Regions from separate parts of the Agarivorans sp. MS3-6 genome, predicted to be linked through region 1. Evidence: predicted binding sites of a transcription regulator. Region 1 holds the regulator's gene; each other region holds the start of a gene.
The links. Region 1 encodes NrdR, which represses ribonucleotide reductase genes. Its sites were predicted from a motif close to AAACACNANATNTNGTGTTT; they were not measured.
Positions count from the first base shown of each region.

Region 2: nrdD (anaerobic ribonucleoside-triphosphate reductase) is a predicted target of NrdR. The motif match lies at 3,254-3,273, and genes of this name have one in related genera.
Region 3: nrdA (class 1a ribonucleoside-diphosphate reductase subunit alpha) is a predicted target of NrdR. The motif match lies at 1,885-1,904, and genes of this name have one in related genera.

Region 1 covers NZ_CM134202.1:3,538,802-3,546,866, forward strand. Annotated here, with positions in the region: gene ettA (energy-dependent translational throttle protein EttA) at 1-460, opposite strand, end outside; gene ACVFI8_RS16295 (L,D-transpeptidase family protein) at 732-1,643, shown strand; gene ACVFI8_RS16300 (Lpp/OprI family alanine-zipper lipoprotein) at 1,688-1,951, opposite strand; gene ACVFI8_RS16305 (ChaN family lipoprotein) at 2,217-3,197, opposite strand; gene glyA (serine hydroxymethyltransferase) at 3,503-4,756, shown strand; gene ACVFI8_RS16315 (ribbon-helix-helix domain-containing protein) at 5,095-5,427, opposite strand; gene ACVFI8_RS16320 (DJ-1/PfpI family protein) at 5,502-6,062, opposite strand; gene nrdR (transcriptional regulator NrdR) at 6,405-6,854, shown strand; gene ribD (bifunctional diaminohydroxyphosphoribosylaminopyrimidine deaminase/5-amino-6-(5-phosphoribosylamino)uracil reductase RibD) at 6,855-7,985, shown strand; gene ACVFI8_RS16335 (riboflavin synthase) at 7,985-8,065, shown strand, end outside.
Region 2 covers NZ_CM134202.1:60,537-68,601, forward strand. Annotated here, with positions in the region: gene ACVFI8_RS00360 (EAL domain-containing protein) at 1-525, shown strand, start outside; gene nrdG (anaerobic ribonucleoside-triphosphate reductase-activating protein) at 522-995, opposite strand; gene nrdD (anaerobic ribonucleoside-triphosphate reductase) at 996-3,116, opposite strand; gene rsxA (electron transport complex subunit RsxA) at 3,463-4,041, shown strand; gene rsxB (electron transport complex subunit RsxB) at 4,051-4,611, shown strand; gene rsxC (electron transport complex subunit RsxC) at 4,612-6,852, shown strand; gene rsxD (electron transport complex subunit RsxD) at 6,845-7,909, shown strand; gene rsxG (electron transport complex subunit RsxG) at 7,906-8,065, shown strand, end outside.
Region 3 covers NZ_CM134202.1:628,244-636,308, reverse strand. Annotated here, with positions in the region: gene nrdA (class 1a ribonucleoside-diphosphate reductase subunit alpha) at 1-1,824, opposite strand, end outside; gene gph (phosphoglycolate phosphatase) at 2,113-2,787, opposite strand; gene ubiG (bifunctional 2-polyprenyl-6-hydroxyphenol methylase/3-demethylubiquinol 3-O-methyltransferase UbiG) at 2,780-3,511, opposite strand; gene gyrA (DNA topoisomerase (ATP-hydrolyzing) subunit A) at 3,717-6,446, shown strand; gene serC (3-phosphoserine/phosphohydroxythreonine transaminase) at 6,557-7,645, shown strand; gene hisC (histidinol-phosphate transaminase) at 7,655-8,065, shown strand, end outside.

The DNA.
Region 1 (8,065 bases):
GTAGTCGAAGCGCATCGGCGGCCCGCTCTAATTGATTCTCTAAACTATGGGCATCGTGAGTGGCTAGAATAGCTTCAAGTTCACCTTGCTCTTGAGCTAGGGCATCAAAATCTGCATCGGGCTCTGCGTAGGCGGCATAAACTTCATCAAGGCGAGTTTGGGCATTTTTAACAACAGCTACCGCTTCTTCTACAACTTCACGCACCGTTTTATCAAGGTCCATTTTAGGCTCTTGAGCTAAATAACCAATTTTGGTACCAGGGTTGGCGCGTGCTTCCCCTTCAATCTCGGTATCAATACCCGCCATAATGCGGAGTAAGGTGGATTTACCTGAGCCATTTAAACCCAACACACCAATTTTGGCACCAGGGAAAAAACTTAATGAGATATTTTTTAGAATATGCTTTTTAGGCGGTACGATTTTACCAACACGGTTCATCGTATATATGAATTGGGCCATTCGCCGTTCCTCTAGATTTTTCATTTGTTGTCGATGTGTTTAACGTTTACACCGATTCAGCAACTATTATTCTTCAGGCTTATGATACTGGCTTCGCCAAGGGATGCCAGTGTTTGCTCGCGCTTAATCGCTTTAGTTGTTTGATATAAGCGCTGTTCTGCAGCGATTTATATAAAAAATCCGTCGAGTTGCTTTGTGAGCACCAGCACTTTGTCGAAATAAGTCCCATTTAGTGTTATGTTGCGATTTCATTTATAGGATAAAGTTATTCATGAAAAGATTGTTTGTTGCCTGTTTCGTCTTATGTTTGTCATGGTCTGTTTCTGCGTTAACTTACGATTTACCCGCTGAGGGTAATCGCTTAATGGGGGGTAACCAATGGCATATCGTGCGCAAAGGAGAGACTATTGCGCATATCGCTGAACGTTATGAAGTGGGCTTTTTGGCAGTGATGGCAGCCAACAAAGGCGTCGACCCTTTCTTGCCTGAAGCAGGTACCGAATTACTGATACCTACGCAAATCTTATTACCCGATGTTGAGCGTAAAGGGGTAGTGGTTAACTTAGCCGAACTGCGTCTGTATTACTTTCGCCCTGATACTAATGTCGTTGATGTATTTCCGATCGGGATTGGTCGTATAGGCCGTGAAACCCCTGAAATGAGCACGCATATAAGCCAAAAAAGAGAGCAACCAACCTGGACGCCCACTCAGAATATTCGTAATGAATACCTAGCTAAAGGCATTACTTTGCCGGCGGTGGTTCAAGCGGGGCCAGAAAATCCCTTAGGTGAATATGCGCTTCGTTTGGCTTATGGCAATGGCGAGTACTTGATACACGGTACAAACAAAGAGTTTGGGGTAGGGTTACGGGTAAGTTCTGGTTGTATTCGTTTGTTTCCGCATGATATTGAATACTTGTTTTCTCAGGTCAATGTGCGAACACCGGTGCGAATTATTGATCAATCCATCAAACACTCAACCGAAACGAATGGTGAATACCTATTAGAAGTTCATCAGCCTTTAAACCGTTCACAAGAAGATATTTCGCAAGCGACGTCGCTAAAACTAAGTCGTGATGATATTAAGTTTATTACCCAAGCGGGAATTGATTCGTCAGTGGTAAATCAAGCCTTGAAAAATCAGCAGGGTATTGCATTGGCTGTGGGTGAAAAGCAGGGATAAAAAAAGGTGATACTGAGTATCACCTTTAAACCGTCGATTCTAACTTACTTAGTGTAAGAAGAAGCGATGTTGTCAATACGTTCGTTAGCACGCATTGCTTCTGCTTTCGCTTGGTCAGCACTCATTTGAGCTGACTTGATGTCACCACTCAAAGAGCTTTGCTCTGCACGAAGAGCTGCAACTTCGTTAGACAATGCGTCTACTTTATCGCTTAATGATTGTACGTTGTTTTCTAGAGCGGTAGTGTTAGAACAACCCGCTAGTAAAATAGTAGAAGCAATAGCGCCTGCAACTAAAAGCTTATTCATGGTAAGTCCGTCCTTTTTATTCAATTCTAACGACCGATGTCAGATCGTTGATTCGTTTAAGCAAAGCCATTCACTACAATGAGTGAGCCGCTGGTATGATTATGGCTCAATATTAGCAAGCTGCAAGCGTTTGTTGCTAAATCCGAAAAAAAATCATGGTAAATACAGGGATTTAAGAGTTACTGGCAATATATCATTAACAATTCATGCAATTTTATACTGTTGTTAGTGTTAGTTTCATTAGTTAATTTACGATACATAAGTTCTACTTTTTGCAGCTATTAATTTTATTTTTATTTATAGCACTGTATTCCGCCATTTGATGCTCTTGCTGCTGATAGCGAATAGGTAGTTGTTTTACCACAATGAGATAATCACCCTTGAGGGCCTTTTGCTGCTCATCTAACTGCGCAAACTCTGCTTGGTCAATCGCTACAATGGATGAAATCGTTTGATTGTTTAATCGTTGCTTGATTCGCGAGTAAGTGCCTTGCTGCATATCGACATGAAAATTTCCGGCAATGTGCATGACTTGTTTACTTGCGCCGTGGGCGAGTTCAGTGACGACTGATTCTGCCATCGTTTCATCCCACGCCAACATGGCTAAAAAATGGTTGTCTGCTTGCGCTTGGTCGCCATGGTGGCCATTGCCAAATAGCCGCTCTTTATAATCAGGGTCATCGCGAGTAAATGTTTCAGCTAGCATTGCGCGCTCGGCTGTTGGTAAGGTGTCAATATAAGTTTGACCTTGTTGACCAATGCAAGACACTAGCTTTTTGGGAGCATTGGCGGCGACAACCCTTAACTCATGTTGCTTGGCAAACTCGACCAAAGGTCGATAATCAGACGGGTAGTTAGGCCATGCGTTAGTTTGCTTAATTAACCAGGCTTCACCAATTTCGTTCGCGAGGTAGCGGTTCACTATGGCTTGTTGGCTGCGGTCAAATTGTTCCATCGACAAGCTTAAGTCATGCTGTTGCGCGTACAGGGATTGAAATAGTCGCAATTGGGCTAAATGGATAGCCGGCTGGCTATGAAACTCACCAAACAACACCACCGACGAGTTTGTTAGCAAATGGGCAAGTTGGTCGGTATTGTCAATCGTTTGCTGGTTTGTTGGATCATAGATGATGTAGTCATAGTAAGTATCCAACGCTGCGAGATGTTGTGCTTGCTTGGTCGGTGCTGAGCTACAGGCCGCTAATGAAGTAAAGATAATAATTAAGCTAATAAGGCGAATAAACATAAAAATCCAAAGTTACAAATGCATATGATAATCATTATCACTTAAGTTCTATTCAACCGCAAAGTAATAACAAGGTTAACGTGAATTTATTTCATAAAGCTCAAAGCAAACGGTTAGAAAATTGTAAAATTTCAGCGTTAAGCTCACTATGCGAATTCAAACTAGCGTAAAGGTTTATGTTAAGTTTATTCGATAAAACTAAACCTGTAGCAAAAAGTTTTACTGTGATCTGAAAAGGACTCAGGTTAGAATGCGCCTTCGAAAAATCACCCACCAACATGTAACAAAAGAGTCAGGAGATACTGATGTTAAAGCGTGATATGAATATCGCCGATTACGATGCCGAACTATGGCAAGCCATTACTAAAGAAGAAGTTCGTCAAGAAGAGCATATCGAATTGATTGCTTCTGAGAACTATGCCAGTCCACGAGTAATGGAAGCGCAAGGCTCTTACCTTACTAACAAGTACGCTGAGGGATACCCTGGTAAGCGTTACTATGGTGGTTGTGAGTACGTAGACCAAGCTGAAGTGTTGGCTATTGAACGAGCGAAACAACTGTTCGGTGCTGACTATGCTAACGTGCAACCGCATGCAGGCTCACAAGCTAACTCAGCAGTATTTATGGCGCTGTTAAAAGCTGGCGATACTGTGTTAGGTATGAGCTTAGCTCACGGTGGCCACTTAACCCACGGTGCCAGTGTAAGCTTCTCGGGCAAAATCTATAACGCCGTTCAATACGGAATTAATCCTGAAACTGGCGAACTAGATTACGCAGAAGTTGAGCGTTTAGCTAGAGAACACAAACCTCAAATGATTATTGCTGGCTTTTCAGCGTACTCAGGAGTGGTTGATTGGCAGCGTTTCCGTGATATTGCCGACGAAGTAGGTGCTTACCTATTTGTAGACATGGCCCACGTCGCTGGTCTTGTAGCTGCAGGTTTATACCCGAACCCTGTGCCAATCGCTGACGTAGTAACTACCACTACGCATAAAACCTTAGCCGGCCCACGTGGTGGTCTAATACTAGCTCGCGCCAACGAAGCAATAGAGAAGAAACTGAACTCTGCTGTATTCCCTGGCGGCCAAGGTGGTCCTTTGATGCACGTTATTGCCGCTAAAGCAGTAGCCTTCAAAGAAGCGATGGAGCCTGAGTTTAAGCAATACCAGCAACAAGTGCTAGATAATGCCAAGGCAATGGTTGCGGTACTTCAAGAGCGTGGTTACAAGATTGTATCTAACGGTACAGAAAACCACTTATTCTTGGTTGATCTCATTGATAAAGACATTACTGGTAAAGAAGCTGATGCAGCTTTGGGTCGCGCTAACATTACAGTGAACAAGAACTCGGTACCTAACGATCCTCGTTCACCGTTTGTTACTAGTGGACTGCGTATTGGTACTCCTGCGATTACTCGTCGAGGTCTTGATGTTGCGGCTTCTAAAGAGTTAGCCGGCTGGATCTGTGATGTACTCGATAATCTACAAGATGAAGCTGTGATTGAACGTGTAAAAGGCCAAGTGTTAGCACTTTGCCAGCGTTTCCCGGTCTACGCTTAAGTAAGCATGTAAACGTCAGGGATTGACGAGATAAAAGAAAGGAGGCTTTATGCCTCCTTTTTTGTATTTGTTTGTTAGTAAAACTACGGATTATTAAGACTAAATGTGAATAGGAACACAAACCAAGGAGGGATAGGCTGGGTTTTAGCCTGAGAATTAGACAGTTGGTACTGAAATTGCTCAGTTTTTAAGACCTAATTGATAAGTCAAATTACCAGCACCGTGGGTAATTTAAAATGAGAGATAAACACAATGGATATGAATCCAATTCAGACCGCAAAACGATTGATGATCATACAATTTGTCATCTGGGGTGGCTTTATGCTGCTAATTGTTACTTAAACGTAGTTATTGGCAATGGATTTGCCCATTTTGGGTTGCTTAGGCTTAGCTTTATTCAGCACTAATCGCTCACCTTGGTTTAAATAAGTGGTGCAGGCCACTCGTAGCAGCGACGTGAAATTGCCTACTTTTTCGTCACGCTGTAAAACTTCATGGTAAATTTGCGTCAAGAATGCCGCTAAGCTCAGATCGGCTTCGTTTGCTATTTGCTCGAGTAGCTGCCAAAAAATCGCTTCCAATCGAATGCTTGTGACCACGCCGTCAAGCCTAACTGAACGCGCTTTAAGCTCAAATAAGGCCGTTTCTGTCCCTGAATATATTTCACACATCGATGATATAACCATGATTAAGACTAGCCTCAATCATGGTCCATAATGGTAAATATTGCAGTGTCACTTTAGTCTTAATTTAACAATTTGTTAAACTGTGCAAGCCAAGCGGGGTGGGCTGGCCAAGCTGGAGCGGTCACAAGATTTTTATCACTGATAGCTTGGTTGACTTCAATGTCTGCGAACGCCCCTCCTGCAGCGGTCACTTCTGGCGCACAAGCTGGGTAGGCTGATATCTGTCTTCCGGCAGCGATACCCGCGGCGGTGAGTAACTGGGCGCCATGGCAAACAGCAGCAATGGGCTTATTGTTAGCGTCAAAGCTCTTTATAAGAGATAGCACTTTGGCGTTGAGACGCAGGTATTCAGGGGCTCGGCCCCCGGGTAATAGTATGGCATCAAAATCTACTTCTTCAATATCATCAAAATTACCGTTAAGGGTAAAGTTGTGGCCGGGTTTTTCGGTGTAGGTTTGATCGCCTTCAAAATCGTGAATCGCGGTTTTGATTTGCTCACCAGCTTTTTTGTCAGGGCAAACTGCAGTAACTTCGTGACCGACCATTTGTAAAGCCTGAAAAGGCACCATTAACTCATAGTCTTCAACAAAGTCACCCGCGATAATTAATACCTTACTCATAACTCACCTTTAACGTTTTGTTAACATTGGTGCTCATGATAGTTCTTCTATTTATCAGCGGGTAGTAAGGGAGTACTACTATGCTCAGCTTTGTCTTACGAATCTATCTAGCGCTTTTATTTTCAGTGGCTTAGCTATCTCTTGGATTGCTAAGGTGGGCCAGAGAAAGGCCAGAGTTGAGAGCTAGCTCAAAGTTTTACTCAACATAAATCACCGTGCTTATTGAGCTAACTCCCCTTGGGTTTCTATTATCCCCTAGTAAGCAAGTCTTTATCTCAGCTAGCCTGTACCTTCTGTAACTAACCAGATAAAATCGAGCTAGGCTTAAAAAAGGTAATATTTATGTACTGTCCATTTTGCTCTGCTCACGAAACCAAAGTCATTGACTCTAGATTGGTAGCCGATGGCCATCAAGTGAGACGACGTAGAGAGTGCTTGGAATGCCATGAACGCTTTACCTCATTCGAAGTCGCTGAATTGGTGATGCCAAGAGTGATTAAAGGTAATGGAATAAGAGAACCTTTTAACGAAGAAAAAATGCGCGCTGGCATGATGCGAGCATTAGAGAAACGTCCGGTTAGTGTTGACGAAGTAGAGCAAGCAGTAAACAAGATTAAATCACAGTTACGCGCCACAGGTGAGCGCGAAGTAGAAACCAAGTTTATCGGTAACATAGTGATGGAGCAGCTTATCATGTTAGACAAAGTCGCTTATGTGCGTTTTGCTTCGGTGTATCACTCATTTGAAGACATCAAAGAATTCAGTGAAGAAATTGCGAAGCTGGAAAAATAGGTGAATTTTTCAGTGGCTGATAGCCAGTTTATGGCACGCGCAATTAGCCTCGCCAAACGAGGTTGCTATACCACGGCTCCTAATCCTAACGTCGGTTGTGTATTGGTGAAAAACGGCCAAGTAATTGGCGAGGGGTATCACCAAAAAGCTGGTGAGGGGCACGCTGAAGTCAAGGCGGTAGCGAATGCCAAAGCACGTGGCCATAGCCTACAAGGGGCTAGCTGTTACGTTACACTTGAGCCTTGTAGCCATGTGGGGCGAACACCGGCTTGCGCAACGATGCTCGTTGAATTGCAAGTTGCTGAAGTCATTATTGCCATGGTAGACCCTAATCCTCAAGTGGCTGGGCGTGGTATTAAACGCTTAGAACACGCAGGGGTAAAGGTTCGTACAGGGCTAATGGAACAAGCTGCGCGATCGCTAAACCCCGGCTTCTTAAGTCGAATTGAGCGCAAACGGCCGTTTGTTCGTTTGAAGTTGGCCGGTTCTATTGATGCTAAAACGGCATTGGCGAACGGTGAAAGCAAATGGATCACATCGGCCTATTCGCGCAGCGATGTGCAGCGTGAAAGAGCGCGTAGCCATGCAATTTTATCTACAGCCGCCACGGTATTGCGAGATAATGCCAGTTTAAATGTACGCCATGTCGAATTGGGCAGTTTAAGGCAGCAACTGGCAGCTAAAGATTTACGTCAGCCATTGCGGATTATTGTTGATCGCCAACAGCGCCTTTCTGCTGCGCCTAAAACACTTAATATATTTCAACACCCTCAATCTCTATGGGTTGCAGGCTTAGCATTACAGCCTGAACTTACAGCGGCTAAACAGCTCACCTTTAATGAAGAGGGTGGTTTGCTGAGTTTGTTAGAACAATTGGCCGAGGCAGAGATAAATGACTTATGGGTTGAAGCGGGGTCACAGTTTGCTGCGGCACTCATTAAGGCTGATGTCGTTGACCAATTAATCTGTTATCAAGCGGGTTTGTTAATGGGGGCCGATGCCAATAGCTTAGTTGAGCTAAAGGGCTTTACTAAAATGAGCGAGCTAAAATCTTGGATGTGCCTTGAAACTCGACAAGTTGGCCCTGATATTAAGACTATCTGGATCCCGCAATCACAGGGTGTGCAATAATGTTTACTGGAATCATCGAAGCCCTAGGCAAAATTAGCAGTATTGAAAAGCGTCGCGGCGATGTGCGTTTAAATATTGCC
Region 2 (8,065 bases), 1.2 Mb from region 1:
GAAAAAGCCACGATAGCCTTCATATTAAAAACCATTGCTAACCAAAAAGCAGAGTACCGTTGGGGTATTAACCTAAGCAAACTTATTTTGATCGACCCAGAGTTTTGCGAATGGCTAACGCAAACACTGCTGACCTACCCCACGTTAAAATCTCGAATCGTGTTTGAACTTGAAGAAGAAGTGTTAGACATGTATTTAAATAATGCCAAGAAGCTATTTGAAGTATTGCGCCGTAATAGTTGCCACACCGCAATCGCAGATTTCGGAAATGGCATTGGCTCATTTAAGTTATTTAAAGAGCTAAAACCCAATTACGTGAAAATTAGTAGCGATTTAGTTCATCAACTTGAACAAGATAAAACCAACCAACAGTTTGTCAGTATGCTGGTTGAAGTATCACATCGCTTAGGCTGTCAGGTTATCGCTCAGGGCGTTGAAACCCTTGAACAAAAGCAATTATTAGAATCTATGTATGTTGATAGCTTACAAGGCTACTTAATCGCTCGACCTGAGCTAATTAGCTAGTTGTGCAGAGGTTGTTGGTAAATGACTTGGTTACTACTTCCACGCCACTGCAATTTAGGATCGGCTAAGGCTTGCTCATATTTTCCGTCTATTAAGGTATCAACAAGCTTAACTACTGCTTGTTGTTTGGCGGTTAGATCTGCCAATAGATAACCCGTCCACAACCAAATATCTTTGCCTACACACTCGGTTTTTACCCGTTGAACTAAACGATGCACCGCTGCTACGTTGTTCGGATGTAAAGGGTCTCCGCCACTAAGGCTTAAACCTTTACGCCGAATACGAGGATCGTTTAGGTCATCAATAATTTGTTGTTCAAGTTGTTCGGTGTACAAGTGGCCTGAATTGCAACTCCAAGATTTTTGGTTGTAGCAGCCACGACACTGATGCTCGCATCCAGCAACGAACAAGGTACAACGGGTACCTTGTCCATTTACCACATCAACCGAATGATAACTTAGATAATTCATTTACAGGTGTTTGACTCGTCGTTTAACTTCTTCTTGCTTACCGTAGTTAAACGGGCGCGCATCGGGGCTGCCTAAATAGCCGCATACTCGTCGTGTCACTGACACCTTGCTAGCTTCTGAATTACCACATGATGGGCACTCAAAACCTTTACTGGTGCAGTTAAATTCGCCGGTATAGTCGCACTCATAACACTCATCAATTGGGGTGTTAGTGCCGTAATACGGCACTCGACTGTAGCTATAGTCCCATACGTCTTCCAGTGCTTCAGTATTATTTTGCATATTCGGGTATTCACCGTAGCAAATAAAGCCACCACTGGTTACCGACGGATATGGCAATTCGAAGTCAATTTTATCGAATGGGTTTACCTTTTTCTCTACGTCTAAATGAAAGCTATTGGTGTAGTAGCCTTTATCGGTAACATCTTGAATTACGCCAAACTTTTTGGCATCTAAACGACAAAAACGGTCACACAAGTTTTCACTTGGTGTGCTGTAAAGACTAAATGCATAGCCACTTTCTTTTTCCCAACGTAACGTGGCTTGTTTTAGAGCCGTAACAATACCTAAGGCTTTTTGTTGCAGCTGTTTGTTGTCATAAACGTGGTGGTCGTTACCATATAAGGCGTTAACCGTCTCATGAAGACCAATATACCCCAAGGAAATTGAAGCTCGACCATTTTCAAAGATTTTAGAGACGTCATCTTCAGCTTTTAGCCTCACACCACATGCCCCTTCCATGTAGAGAATTGGTGCAACTTTGGCTTTCACCCCTTTTAATCTCTCTATGCGAGTATCTAAGCCCATTTTGGCCACACTTAAACGCTGTTCTAATAGTTCAAAAAAGCGCTGTTCATCGCCCTTTGCTTCAATCGCTATACGAGGCAGGTTTAAACTAACCACGCCTAAGTTGTTACGCCCGTCATGTATGTCTTTGCCATCTTCTTGGTAGGGACCTAAGAAACTACGACAACCCATAGGGGTTTTAAATGAACCCGTTACTTCCACTACCTTTTCGTAATTAAGAATATCGGGATACATACGCTTAGACGCACATTCAAGGGCCAGTTGCTTAATATCGTAACTTGGGTCGCCCTTCTTGTGATTTAAGCCATCTTTAATGGCAAACACCAGTTTAGGGAATACCGCTGTTTTGGCATTTTTGCCAAGCCCTGCAATACGGTTTTCTAGAATAGACCGTTGAATAAGGCGTGAAGCCCAACACGAACCTAAGCCAAATCCGAAGGTAACGAACGGTGTTTGACCGTTAGCGGTATGTAAGGTATTTACTTCATATTCTAGCGATTGGAATGCGTCGTGACATTCTTTTTCTGTTTGCGCCTTAGCGTAAGCATCTGCGTCAGCAATATTCCACTGTTTAGCTGTGGCTAAATGTTTTTCGTGACTCTTTAATACGTAAGGAGACAAAATTTCGTCAATACGATTGATGGTTGTGCCGCCATAGATATGGCTAGCTACCTGGGCAATAATTTGTGCCGTAACCGCGGTAGCCGTCGAAATCGACTTTGGCGTCTCGATTTCGGCATTGCCCATCTTAAATCCACCGGTGAGCATTCCTTCAAGATCAATCAACATACAATTGAACATAGGAAAGAATGGGGCGTAATCTAAATCGTGAAAATGAATTTCACCCGCTTCATGGGCTTTAACTACGTCTCTTGGAAGCAAGTGAGTTTTAGCGTAGTGCTTAGCCACAATACCTGCTAATAGATCGCGTTGAGTAGGAATGACCTTGCTGTCTTTATTGGCGTTTTCATTTAATAAAGCAGCATTGCTTTGTTCAACTAAACCTCTAATTTCACTATTAAGCACACTACGTTTGTCGCGAGCCACGTCTCTATCGTGGCGATATTCGATGTAAGCACGAGCCAAAGTTTTGTTGTCGCTCTCCATCAAACAGTTTTCTACCGACGATTGAATATCGTTAATATCAACTTCTGTTTGAGTTAAAAACTGCTCGGTGACCTGTTGGGCAATTTGTAGTGCAACTAAGTTATCTTTGACACCTAGAGCTTCAGCAGCTTTCAGTACTGCGTCTACAATCCGCTTTGCGTCGTAAGGTACACGGCTTCCATCACGTTTTATCACGACTGTTTTCACGATTTATGCTCCAATTTATCTCACTCATTTAACTAAAAAAACACTGGACATCACGCTACTAAAGGGCTGGAAAGACAAAAGGTCTGAAAAAAGCCAAGCGGAGCGCTTATCCACATATTGTGGTGACAAATTGTAGATCCCACTAGATATGGTAGTCGAGTGATTTAATCGTTAAAGCAAATTCAAATGATCAAGATCAATCGAAGCTAAATAACTTAATTTGTTTGCTCAGAAATGTATCATTTATCACGGCAAATTATTGGTTCCTTTCCCACATTGAACTGACGGTTGTTATACGGTGATTAAACGAGGATAATAGCCGCTGGTTTCGCTGCATCTTACTTAAATGACTGAATATTTGTTGTTATTGATTAGTACTGTACTGGTCAATAATTTTGTACTCGTTAAATTTTTGGGCTTATGCCCCTTCATGGGCGTTTCTAGTAAAGTAGAGACGGCTATTGGTATGGCCTTGGCTACAACCTTTGTACTGACTTTAGCCTCAATGAGCTCTTATTTAGTGGAGCAATATATATTAGCACCACTAGATATTATCTACCTGCGCACTATGAGCTTTATTCTGGTGATTGCGGTAGTCGTGCAATTTACCGAGATGTTTGTGCAAAAAGCCAGCCCTGCTTTACATAGAGTATTAGGTATCTATTTGCCATTAATAACCTCAAATTGTGCGGTTTTAGGGGTGGCCTTATTAAACATCAACGAACAGCATGATTTGTTTGAATCAATCATCTATGGTTTTGGTGCAGCTGCAGGCTTTTCTCTAGTGTTGATTCTTTTTTCCGCGATGCGAGAGCGCTTAGTTGTTGCAGATATCCCGGTTCCGTTTAAGGGTGCTGCGATCGCCATGATCACAGCCGGATTAATGTCTTTAGCCTTCGTCGGGTTTGCCGGCTTAATTAAGTAGTATTGGAATATGTTAGAAGCCCTAGTAGCAATCACTCTATTAGCTTTGATATTTGGCGCCATTTTAGGCTACGCCGCGATCAAATATAAAGTCGAAGGCAATCCGATTGCCGATCAAGTAGAAGCCTTACTACCACAAACTCAATGTGGGCAGTGTGGTCACCCCGGCTGCAAACCCTACGCTGAAGCCATTGCCAATGGCGAAGCCATCAATAAGTGTCCTCCTGGCGGAGAAGAAACAGTCGCTAAAATAGCCGAGTTATTAGGTGTTGAAGCCATTCCACTGGATGAATCAGCGGTTAAAGATGATGACCGAAAAAAAGTGGCCTTTATTATTGAAGATGCTTGCATAGGTTGTACAAAATGTATCCAAGCCTGTCCAGTAGACGCGATAATGGGCGCGAATAAACATATGCATACGGTAATTACTAAAGAGTGTACCGGTTGTGAGTTGTGTGTTGCTCCCTGCCCTACAGATTGTATTGAAATGCGTGCCTTGCCTACGACGACTAAAAACTGGGATTGGCAACTAAACCAAATTGACGTAGCAATCATTGAGGAACAAAAATAGATGGTTGCTTGGATAGAAAAAATTAAACAAGGTTTCACTTGGGGCTACCAAGGTGGTGTGCATCCTGAAACCAATAAGCAAAACATTAACTGTGATATACCAGAACGCATCGCTGACCCCGAAATATTGAGTATTCCTGTACAGCAGCATATTGGTAGTGCCGGAAAATTATTAGTGTCGATTGGCGAAAAAGTTTTGCGTGGTCAAGCATTGACACAATCGCAATTTTTCCAAGCTCCGCCAGTTCATGCTTCGTGCGCTGGCGAAGTGATTGCTATTGAACCAAGAGTGAGCGCTCATGCATCGGCAATACCAGAGCTGAGCGTAGTGATTAAGGTGGATTCAGAGCAACAAGATGCGCAATGGCCGGCCCCTTTAACTGAAGAACAACAAACACCAGAGTTAATCTGCCAACGGGTTCACCAATCTGGCATTTCTGGCATGGGTGGAGCAGGTTTTCCTACTGCATTAAAGATCACTCCACATAAGCCACTAGACGTATTGATTATCAATGGCGCAGAGTGTGAACCTTATATCTCGGCCGATGATTGTTTAATGCAAAATTATGCTGAAGAGATTATCAAAGGTGTTCGATTACTACAGAAAGTACTTAAACCTCAACTCACTATAATCGCGGTTGAAGACGATAAGCCCGCGGCTATTCATGCGCTAGAGGCGAATACCGATGAAAGCATTGTTATTCGAAGTATACCGACTAAGTATCCCTCTGGTGGAGAAAAACAGTTAATCCAAGTGCTCACAGGTAAAGAAGTTGCTGCTCAGCAATTACCGCTAGACCTAGGAATGCTGGTTCAAAACGTAGGTACCGCTTATGCAATACATCGCGCGGTAGCACTTGGGGAGCCTCTGATATCTCGAATTGTTACCTTAGCCGGTGATTTAGTTACCTCTCCGAGCAATTATTGGGTACCTATAGGCACCTCGGTGGCTGACGTGATAGCGAACAAATTGCAAGCAGCCAGTACCACTCCAACAATTATGGGCGGCTCAATGATGGGCTTTATGCTACCAAGTAACTCGGCTCCGGTAGTAAAAACCACTAACTGCTTAATCGTTAATGATCCTCAAGCAGCCGCTAAAGAATCCCCATGCATTCGCTGTGGCGAGTGCGCGCAAGCCTGTCCTATGGGTTTATTGCCCCAGCAACTATATTGGTTCGCTCAAGGTAACGACTTATCAAAAGCACGTGATTTCAACATGATGGACTGTATCGAATGCGGTGCTTGCGCCTTCGTATGCCCTAGCCAAATTTCTTTAGTGCAACACTACCGAACAGCTAAAGCCAAGATTAAAGCCGAAGACGTCGCTCAACAAGAGGCTGATATAGCCAAGCAACGCTTTGATGCTCGCCAAGCTCGTTTAGAGAAAGCCAAGCAAGAACGTAAAGCTAAACACCAACAAGCAGCATTGCGTAGACAGAGCCAAACAACTAGCGACACCAGTAGCTCGAAACCCGATCCGGTCGCTGCGGCTCTCGCTCGCGTTAAACAAAAAGGCACTGAAGCGCCAAACGCAATACAAACAGAAACTGGCGAATGGATCCCCGACAACCAAGATGCCATTGCTCAGCGAGAAGCCCGCAAGGCTAAACGCCGAGCAGAAAAACAAAATAATGCGGGCTCGTCTAACCCTGCAGTGGCGGCCGCGATTGCTCGTGCAAAGGCTAAAAAGAGTATTAACCAGACTGACGCTGACAGTACGACAGAAGATGCCAACAGCCAATCGTCTAATCCCGCCGTTGCAGCGGCTATTGCGCGTGCCAAAGCTAAAAAGGCAGCGGGTAAACCGGTTGCGGAAGAGGCTAAGGAAGAGACCAGCGCTAAAGCGACAAACCCCGCTGTAGACGCTGCTATTGCAAGAGCTAAAGCGAAAAAACTCGACGCCAAGCATCTCTCTGAGCCTGCAGAAGCCAACCAACAAGCAGAGAAAAAGGTTAACCCTGCGGTAGCGGCTGCTGTCGCTCGAGCCAAAGCCAAAAAGTTAGCTGAAACAACAGAGACTGCTGACGTATCTCAACAATCAGAGAAAAAGGTTAACCCTGCTGTAGCGGCTGCTGTCGCTCGAGCCAAAGCCAAAAAGTTAGCTGAAACAGCAGAGACTGCAGACGTATCCCAACAAGCAGAGAAAAAGGTTAACCCTGCGGTAGCGGCTGCTGTCGCTCGAGCCAAAGCCAAAAAACTCGCCAATCAACAAAACGAAGAGAAACTAAACGATGAGTAATAACAAAATCCAAAGCTCTCCGTTTGTCCGAACACCACTTAAAACCAACACCTTAATGTTTTGGGTTATTTTATGCTTAGTACCGGGTTTATTGGTGCAAAGCTATTTTTTTGGCATAGGTACCTTAGTTCAAGTTTTATTGGCTAGCCTCATGGCAATATTCAGTGAAGCGCTTGTTATGGTACTGCGTAAACGCCCAGTGTGGGCAACGCTCAGTGACAATAGCGCCCTAGTAACCGGTGTACTTATAGGTTTAGCCATGCCGGCTTACGCGCCTTGGTGGATAACCATTATAGGGAGTAGTTTTGCCATTTTAGTGGTTAAGCACCTATACGGCGGGTTAGGCCATAATATCTTTAACCCCGCCATGGCCGCCTACGTATTGTTATTAGTTTCTTTCCCCGTCACGATGACCAGCTGGATGCCTCCGCAAAGCTTACTGACGGAAAGCTTGAGTAGTGTAGATGGTATCTCACTTATTTTTAGTAGCTTTACACTAGATGGTTTTAGCATTAAACAAATCGCAAGCATTGATGGCCACACCATCGCAACACCTTTAGATGAAATGAAAACTCAGTTAACGTTGGGCTTTACTTCAACCGAAATTGCGAGTCATTCGGTATTTGGTCGCTTAGCTGGAATAGGTTGGCAATGGATTAACTTAGCCTATTTGTTAGGCGGTTTAGCGCTGGTTTATTTAAAAGTGATTCGTTGGCATATACCAGTAGGCTTTCTGGGCACTTTACTGCTACTCAGTTTATTATCGAGTGCGATAAATCCTGATCATTCGATCCCGACACTTATTCAGCTATTTTCGGGTGCAACTATGATTGGCGCATTCTTCATTCTTACCGATCCCGTCAGCGCTGCAACCAGTAATCGAGGACGCTTAATTTACGCCTCGCTGGTGGCATTACTGGTATTTGTCATCCGTAACTATGGTGGTTATCCCGATGCTATTGCCTTCGCGGTGTTACTCAGCAACATGGCGGTACCAATGATAGATCATTTCACCAAACCGAGGGTTTATGGTTACGGCGAAGGAAGTAAAAAATGACGACTAAACGTCAATCTATAACGAAGAATGCTGGCATGTTGGCCCTGTTTGCTTTCGCTTGTACCCTGTTGGTTGTAATCGTCAATTACTTTACTGAACCGCGCATCGAAGAGCAGGTACAAAAGCAATTACTGAGGTCCACCAACGAAGTGCTAT
Region 3 (8,065 bases), 1.8 Mb from region 1:
GGTGGTGATTTCGTTGCGCAGCTCTTCCCAGTCATAATGTAGCGGCTCGTTGCTCAGCGTATCCAATGACTTCTTATAAGTGTCGATAGGTAAAATACCCTGCGAATAAGTGGTCTCGTTGAACATTGGGCAAGCGCCTTGTTCTTTGGCTAAGCGCATAGAGGCTTTCAATAACCAGTATTGAATCGCTTCAAAAGTACGGTGGGTCAGGTTATTGGCACTACCATCACTGTACTTGGTGCCATTTTTAGCTAAGTAGTAGGCATAGTTAATCACACCAATACCAAGCGTACGGCGGCCATCAGAGCCTTTTTTAGCCGCTAATATTGGGTAATCTTGGTAATCTAATAAGCTGTCTAAAGCACGTACCGCTAAATCTGATAACTCTTCAAGCTCATCCAGGTTTTCAATCGCACCTAAATTAAAGGCTGAGAGGGTACACAAGGCAATTTCACCATTCTCATCGTGTACATGCTGTAATGGTTTAGTTGGCAGGGCGATTTCTAAACATAGGTTAGATTGGCGCACTGGCGCTTGTACTGGGTCAAATGGGCTGTGAGTATTACAGTGGTCGACGTTTTGAATGTAAATACGACCAGTAGAGGCGCGCTCTTGCATTAGCAGTGAGAATAGCTCAACCGCTTTAATCGACTGTTTACGAACGTTTGAGTCTTGTTCGTATTGCACATACAAACGTTCAAACTCGTCTTGGTCTTGGAAGAAGGCATCGTAAAGGCCAGGCGCATCACTTGGCGAGAATAGGGTGATGTTTTCACCTTTTACCAAGCGCTGGTACATCAATTTGTTTAGCTGCACACCGTAGTCCATGTGACGAACTCGGTTATCGTCTACACCACGGTTATTTTTAAGTACTAATAACGATTCTACTTCTAAATGCCAAAACGGGTAGAAGATAGTGGCTGCACCACCGCGAACGCCGCCTTGCGAACAACATTTTACTGCCGTTTGGAAGTATTTATAAAAAGGGATACAGCCGGTGTGGAAGGCTTCACCACCGCGTATTTCACTGCCCAAGGCGCGAATGCGACCAGCATTGATACCAATGCCTGCACGTTGCGACACGTAGGTAACAATAGAAGACGCCGTTGCGTTTATAGACTCTAAGCTATCGCCACATTCAATCAGTACACAAGAGCTAAATTGACGCGTAGGGGTACGTACACCTGACATAATCGGTGTAGGTAATGAAATTTTAAACTTCGAGGTCGCATCATAAAAACGACGAATGTACTGCAAGCGTACCGATTTGTCGTAATGGGCAAACAAACAAGCGGCTACCAGAATATAGAGAAATTGCGCACTCTCGTAAATTTCACCGCTTACTCGGTTCTGAACCAAGTATTTGCCTTCTAATTGCTTAACGGCACCGTAAGAGAAGTCCATATCACGCCAGTGATCGATAAAATCATCCATTTGGGCAAACTCTTCAGGCGTGTAGTCTTGCAGCAAGTGCATGTCGTAGCGACCTGCTTCACACTGTTTTACCACATGGTCGTACAGCTTCGGTGGCTCAAATTGGCCATAGGCTTTTTTACGCAAGTGGAATACCGCTAAACGCGCGGCTAAAAATTGGTAGTCTGGCGTTTCTTGCGAGATTAAATCGGCTGCAGATTTAATAATGGTTTCATGAATATCTTTAGTGGCCATCCCCGAATAGAACTGAATGTGTGACTTAAGCTCTACTTGCGATACCGATACATTATTAAGCCCTTTAGCGGCCCAAGTAATCACTCGGTGGATCTTGTCTAAGTTGATCGCTTCTTGTTTACCGCTTCGTTTGGTTACCAGTAGATCTTTATTCATGAAGGGGGGGCCTATTATCCTAATTTCGCTATTGCTTATCTAGTTGCTCTGTTTTTCTTTAGCCACTAGATATAGTGTTTTTTACATTTATGGATACAAGATAATGAGGTTTTGGCTTTTAAGCAAGATCTAGGAAAAGTGTAAAAATTGTGTATAACTTGCAGATAACTCATGAATGTTAGTGACTACTAACTAGCTATCGGTATGTGTTAAACAGCTGGCACCAATGCAAGGTTTTTTTCACGATTTTTTAGCCAAAAAAATTATTTTTATAAAACTTGAACTTGCTTACAAATCATTCAACCAGTCGCTTATTGTTTGCTCGAGTTGCTCACTTTTTTGACAATGTAAATCGGCCGCCCAGTCATCCGTTTTATCATGCGCTGAAATGTAGCCCCATAAGGCTAATAGCGTTGTCATATTGGTGTTATTACCCGCTGCAATATCTCGTTCAGCGTCACCAACATACAAACAGTTGTTTGGCTCAACGGCGATGTTTTTACAAGCCAGCAGCATCGGTTCAGGATCCGGTTTGCGCTGAGCAATAGTGTCGCCACCGACCAATACGCCGCACTGCGAAAATTCAGGGAAATAAGCCAGCAATTGTTTACTTAAGCCTTCCGGCTTATTGGTGACCACGCCCCAAGGAATAGCGCGTTGATTGAGTAGTTGCAGCGCTTCTTTTATGCCGGGGAAGAAATCTGTGCCTTCACATATGTGCTGTTGATAGTAATCGAGCAGCTGTTGGCGCAATTCTGTTTGGGCTTGGCTAGCCCAATCGTCGCCAAAGCCGGCTTTTAATAAGCCAATGGCGCCATGAGAACTGAGTTCTCTCGCTTGCGCTAGGCTAAGAGGTGCTCGTTGGTATTGGGCTAACACATAGTTTGCCGCTGCGCCTAAATCAGGCGCGGTATCTAATAAAGTTCCATCTAAGTCAAACAACACCGCGGCTTGTTTATTCATGGTTTTGCTCCGGCTTGGCTAACTGCACCATATAATTCACATCAACATTGGTGCTTAAGCTAAAGCTATCAATAATCGGCAAAAACTGTACCCCGCTAATGGCTTCTGAGCGCAATCCATTTTGATCAGCCCAAGCCAGTAATTCTGAAGGACGAATGAACTTGTCATGCTGGTGAGTACCATTAGGCACTATCTTCAATAGTTTCTCGGCCGCTAGAATCATATAAAGGTAGGCTTTGGGAGTACGGTTAATGGTTGAAACAAAGATTTTCCCGCCGGGTTTCACCAGTTGCGCACACGCCGCAATCACCGAGCCTGGATCGGGCACGTGTTCAATCATCTCCATACAAGTAATTACGTCATAAGTGGCCGCGTGAGTGTCGGCATGGGCTTCAGCCGTGGTTTGCAGATAACGTAACTGGGTGCCTGTTTCTAAGGCATGCAGTTTGGCCACTTCTATTTGTTCTTTCCCCATATCGATGGCTGTGACATCTGCGCCGCGTACCGCCATGCTCTCGGCTAAAATGCCGCCGCCACAACCAATGTCCAGCACTTTCTTGCCAAATAAGCCAACCGAACCACGTTCAATATAGTCAAGTCGTAGCGGATTGATTTGATGCAGGGTTTTGAATTCACCTTGCTTATCCCACCAACGCGAGGCTAAACCTGCAAAATGAGCAATCTCTTGGTGGTCAACATTTTCGCTTGTATTGCGCTGTTCCATTATTTTATCAATCCACGTCACTATTTATAGGCATTATATGAACTTGTGAATCGCAGTCACAAGCTTTTGTTCAATTCTGGTGTTTTTTCGTTTTTCTAATAGAAAAGAGCGACATCAGGCCTGTTAAGGTCGCTATTTTATGGTAAAGTTTGCGATTACGCTGAGTATTTGTAAAAAGCAATAAAAACGAAGGATTTTGTCGTCTATGAGCGATCTTGCAAAAGAGATTACGCCGGTCAATATTGAGGATGAACTAAAGAGTTCATATCTTGATTATGCCATGAGCGTTATTGTGGGGCGTGCCTTGCCGGATGTACGTGATGGTTTAAAACCAGTACACCGTCGGGTGCTATTCGCAATGAACGTACTGGGAAATGATTGGAACAAACCCTATAAAAAGTCTGCCCGTGTGGTAGGTGATGTAATTGGTAAATATCACCCACATGGTGATAGTGCTGTTTACGATACGATTGTTCGCATGGCGCAGCCATTTTCGCTGCGATACATGTTAGTTGACGGTCAAGGTAACTTTGGTTCGGTTGATGGCGACTCTGCTGCGGCAATGCGTTATACCGAAATCCGTATGGATAAGTTAGCCCATTCATTACTGGCTGACTTAGAAAAAGAAACCGTTGATTTTGTACCAAACTACGATGGTACTGAGCAAATTCCTGAAGTATTGCCAACCCGAGTGCCTAATTTATTAGTTAACGGTTCTTCTGGTATTGCGGTAGGCATGGCGACTAACATCCCACCACACAACTTAACCGAAGTGGTTAATGGTTGTTTGGCGATGATAGAAAAACCAGATATTAGTATTGACGAGTTGATGGAGTATATTCCTGCTCCTGATTTCCCAACCGCCGGTATTATTAATGGTCGAGCTGGCATTATTCAGGCTTACCACACTGGTCGCGGTAAAGTATCTATTCGCTCAAAAGCAGAAGTGGTTACCGATAAAAACGGTAAAGAAACCATTATTGTTCACGAGATCCCCTACCAGGTGAACAAAGCTCGCTTAATCGAAAAAATGGCCGAGCTGGTAAAAGATAAGAAATTAGAAGGTATTTCAGCATTACGTGACGAGTCAGATAAAGACGGTATGCGTATTGTGGTTGAGCTGAAACGCGACGCTGTGGGCGAAGTGGTACTAAATAACTTGTACTCACAAACCCAAATGCAGGTGTCTTTTGGTATGAATATGGTGGCGCTTGATAACGGCCAGCCTAAGATATTCAACCTGCAAGAGATGATCGAATGTTTCATTCGTCACCGCCGCGAAGTAGTGACACGCCGAACCGTATTTGAATTACGTAAGGCCCGTGACCGTGCCCACATCCTTGAAGGCCTAGCGATTGCACTGGCTAACATCGATGAAATTATTGAGCTAATTAAAACCTCTCCAACGCCCGCTGAAGCAAAAGCTGCCTTGGTCGCGAAGGGTTGGGACCTCGGTGCTGTATCGGCGATGCTAGAACGCGCCGGTGACGACGCCGCTCGCCCAGATTGGTTAGAAGCAGAGTTTGGTATTCGTGATGGTCAGTACTTCATTACGCCTACTCAAGCACAAGCTATTCTAGATTTACGTTTACACAAGTTAACCGGTCTAGAACACGAAAAAATCATCAGCGAATATAAAGAGCTGTTAGATCTTATCGCAGAATTACTGCACATCTTAAATACGCCTGAGCGTTTGATGGAAGTCATTCGAGATGAGCTAATCGCAGTTCGAGAACAATTTGGTGATGAGCGTCGCACTGAAATCTCAGCAAACAGCTCTGATTTATCAATTGAAGACTTAATTAACGAAGAAGACGTGGTAGTTACCCTCTCTCACGAAGGCTACGTTAAGTACCAACCGCTTACTGAGTACGAATCTCAGCGTCGTGGTGGTAAAGGTAAAGCCGCCACTAAGATGAAGAATGAAGACTTCATCGAGAAGTTATTAGTGGCGAATACTCACGATACAGTATTGTGTTTCTCTACTGTTGGTAAAGTGTACTGGATGAAGGTGTATCAATTGCCTCTTGCTAGTCGCCAAGCCCGTGGCAAGCCAATTGTTAACTTACTACCGTTAACTGAAGATGAGCGTATTACCGCGATTCTGCCGGTACGTGAGTACGAAGAAGACAAGTTCATCTTGTTTGCAACCGCTAATGGCACGGTTAAGAAAACCCCGCTTACCGCGTTTAAACGTCCGTTATCAAGCGGTATCCGCGCGATTAACCTAAACGATGATGACCGATTAATTGGTGTAGACATTACTGACGGTAACAATGAAGTTATGTTGTTCTCTGACGCAGGTAAAGTGGTTCGCTTTAACGAGAAGCAACGCGACAGCGAAACCGGCGCCGTGAAACTTGACCCAGAAACTGGCGAAGAGTTATTGGCTTTACGCCCAATGGGACGTACTGCAGCAGGTGTTCGTGGTATTTCTCTCGACGCAGGTCAAAAAGTGGTGTCGCTAATTGTACCAAACGGTGATGGTGATATTTTAACCGCCACTGAAAATGGTTATGGTAAGCGTACGCGACTTGAAGAGTACCCAGCTAAGAGCCGTGCAACCAAAGGTGTGGTCTCTATCAAAGTGAGTGACCGTAACGGCTTGGTAGTCGGTGCTGTTCAGGTTACTGAAGCGCAAGAAATGATGCTGATTACCGACGCGGGCACCTTAGTGCGTACTCGAGTCAACGAAGTATCATTGGTAGGCCGTAATACTCAAGGTGTTACTTTAATTCGTACCTCTGAAGAAGAGAAAGTGGTGGGCTTACAGCGCATCGACGAGATTGAAGAGCCAGAGTTAGACGAACTAGCCGAAGGTGAAGTGGCCGACGCAGAAGGCACTGCTGAAGCAGAATCTAGCCCAAGCAGTGGTGAAGAGCCTGCAGCTGGCGGTGATGAAGCTGCTAGCAGTGACCCCGAACCAGAAGAATAGTAAAAAAGTAATAAAAACAACGGGCGGCTTTTAGCCGCTCGTTTTTGTTTTAAAAACAATATACGAACCACAAAAGTGGTCGCACACAACATATTAGTAAGAGATTTAACATGGATAAAATTTACAATTTTTGTGCAGGTCCTGCCATGTTACCTGAAGCTGTAATGCAACAAGCACAAGCAGAGTTTTGTGATTGGCAGGGGCTAGGTGTATCAGTAATGGAAGTCAGTCATCGCGGTAAAGAATATATCGCCATGGCCGCACAAGCCGAGCAAGACTTACGTGATTTACTCGATATCCCAGATAACTATAAAGTGTTGTTTTGCCAAGGTGGTGGGCGTGGTCAGTTTGCCGCAGCTCCACTCAATTTATTGGGTGAGAAAACATCTATTAGCTTTATTACTACCGGCCAGTGGTCTAAAAGCGCGGTAGCCGAAGGCGAAAAACACGCAGATGCCAAAGTGTTCGATGCCTTAAAGACTGACGAAAACGGTCAGGTAGCGGTTAAAGCAAGCGCTGAATGGCAACTAGATCAAGACGCCGCCTATGTGCATTATTGCCCCAATGAAACCATTGAAGGCATCGCTATTGATGAAATCCCAGACGTCGGTGACATGGTATTGGTAGGGGATTTCTCATCAACCATATTGTCGCAACCCATTGATGTAAGCAAATTTGGCCTTATTTACGCAGGGGCGCAAAAAAACATTGGCCCATCTGGCTTAGCCATTGCCATTGTGCGTGAAGACTTATTAGATAAAGCACACCCATTAACGCCAAATATCTTTAACTACAGCTTGTTGGCTGGCAGCGACTCTATGTTTAATACGCCGCCAACTTACTCATGGTATTTGGCGGGCTTAGTCTTTAAATGGTTAAAGGCACAGGGCGGATTAACCGCGATGGTCGAAAAGAACGCTGCCAAAGCAGAGCTACTGTATTCATTTATTGATGGTAGCGATTTCTACCAAAATAATGTTGCAGCTGAAAACCGTTCTAAAATGAATATTCCTTTCCAATTGGCTAACAGCGAGCTAGATGCTGCGTTTTTAGCTGAATCTGCGGCTGCAGGACTCGTCACGCTAAAAGGCCATCGTATTGTAGGCGGCATGCGCGCCAGTATATATAACGCGATGCCCATTGAAGGGGTACAAGCTTTAGTGGCCTTCATGGATGATTTTGCTAAGCGTAATAGCTAAGGATAAAACATGAGTTGTGATTTTCAGGCCTTAGCGAACGAGGGTATTCAAGGATTACGCCCTTACCAAGCAGGTAAACCTACTGATGAATTAGAGCGCGAGCTAGGCATTAGCGATATTGTTAAATTGGCCTCTAATGAAAACCCAACAGGGATGAGCCCAAAAGCAAGCGTGGCTATCGAACAAGCGGTGGCAGAATTAACGCGCTACCCAGACTCCAATGGTTTTTATCTAAAGCAAGCCTTGGCGGATAAATACCAGCTGTCGGCCGAGCAATTTACCTTAGGTAATGGCTCTAACGATGTATTAGATTTAATTGCTCGAGTATTTGTTAGCCCTGAGCACGAAGTGATTTTCTCACAGCATGCTTTTGTGGTGTATCCTATCGTTACTCAAGCGATTGGTGCTAAAGCGGTTGTG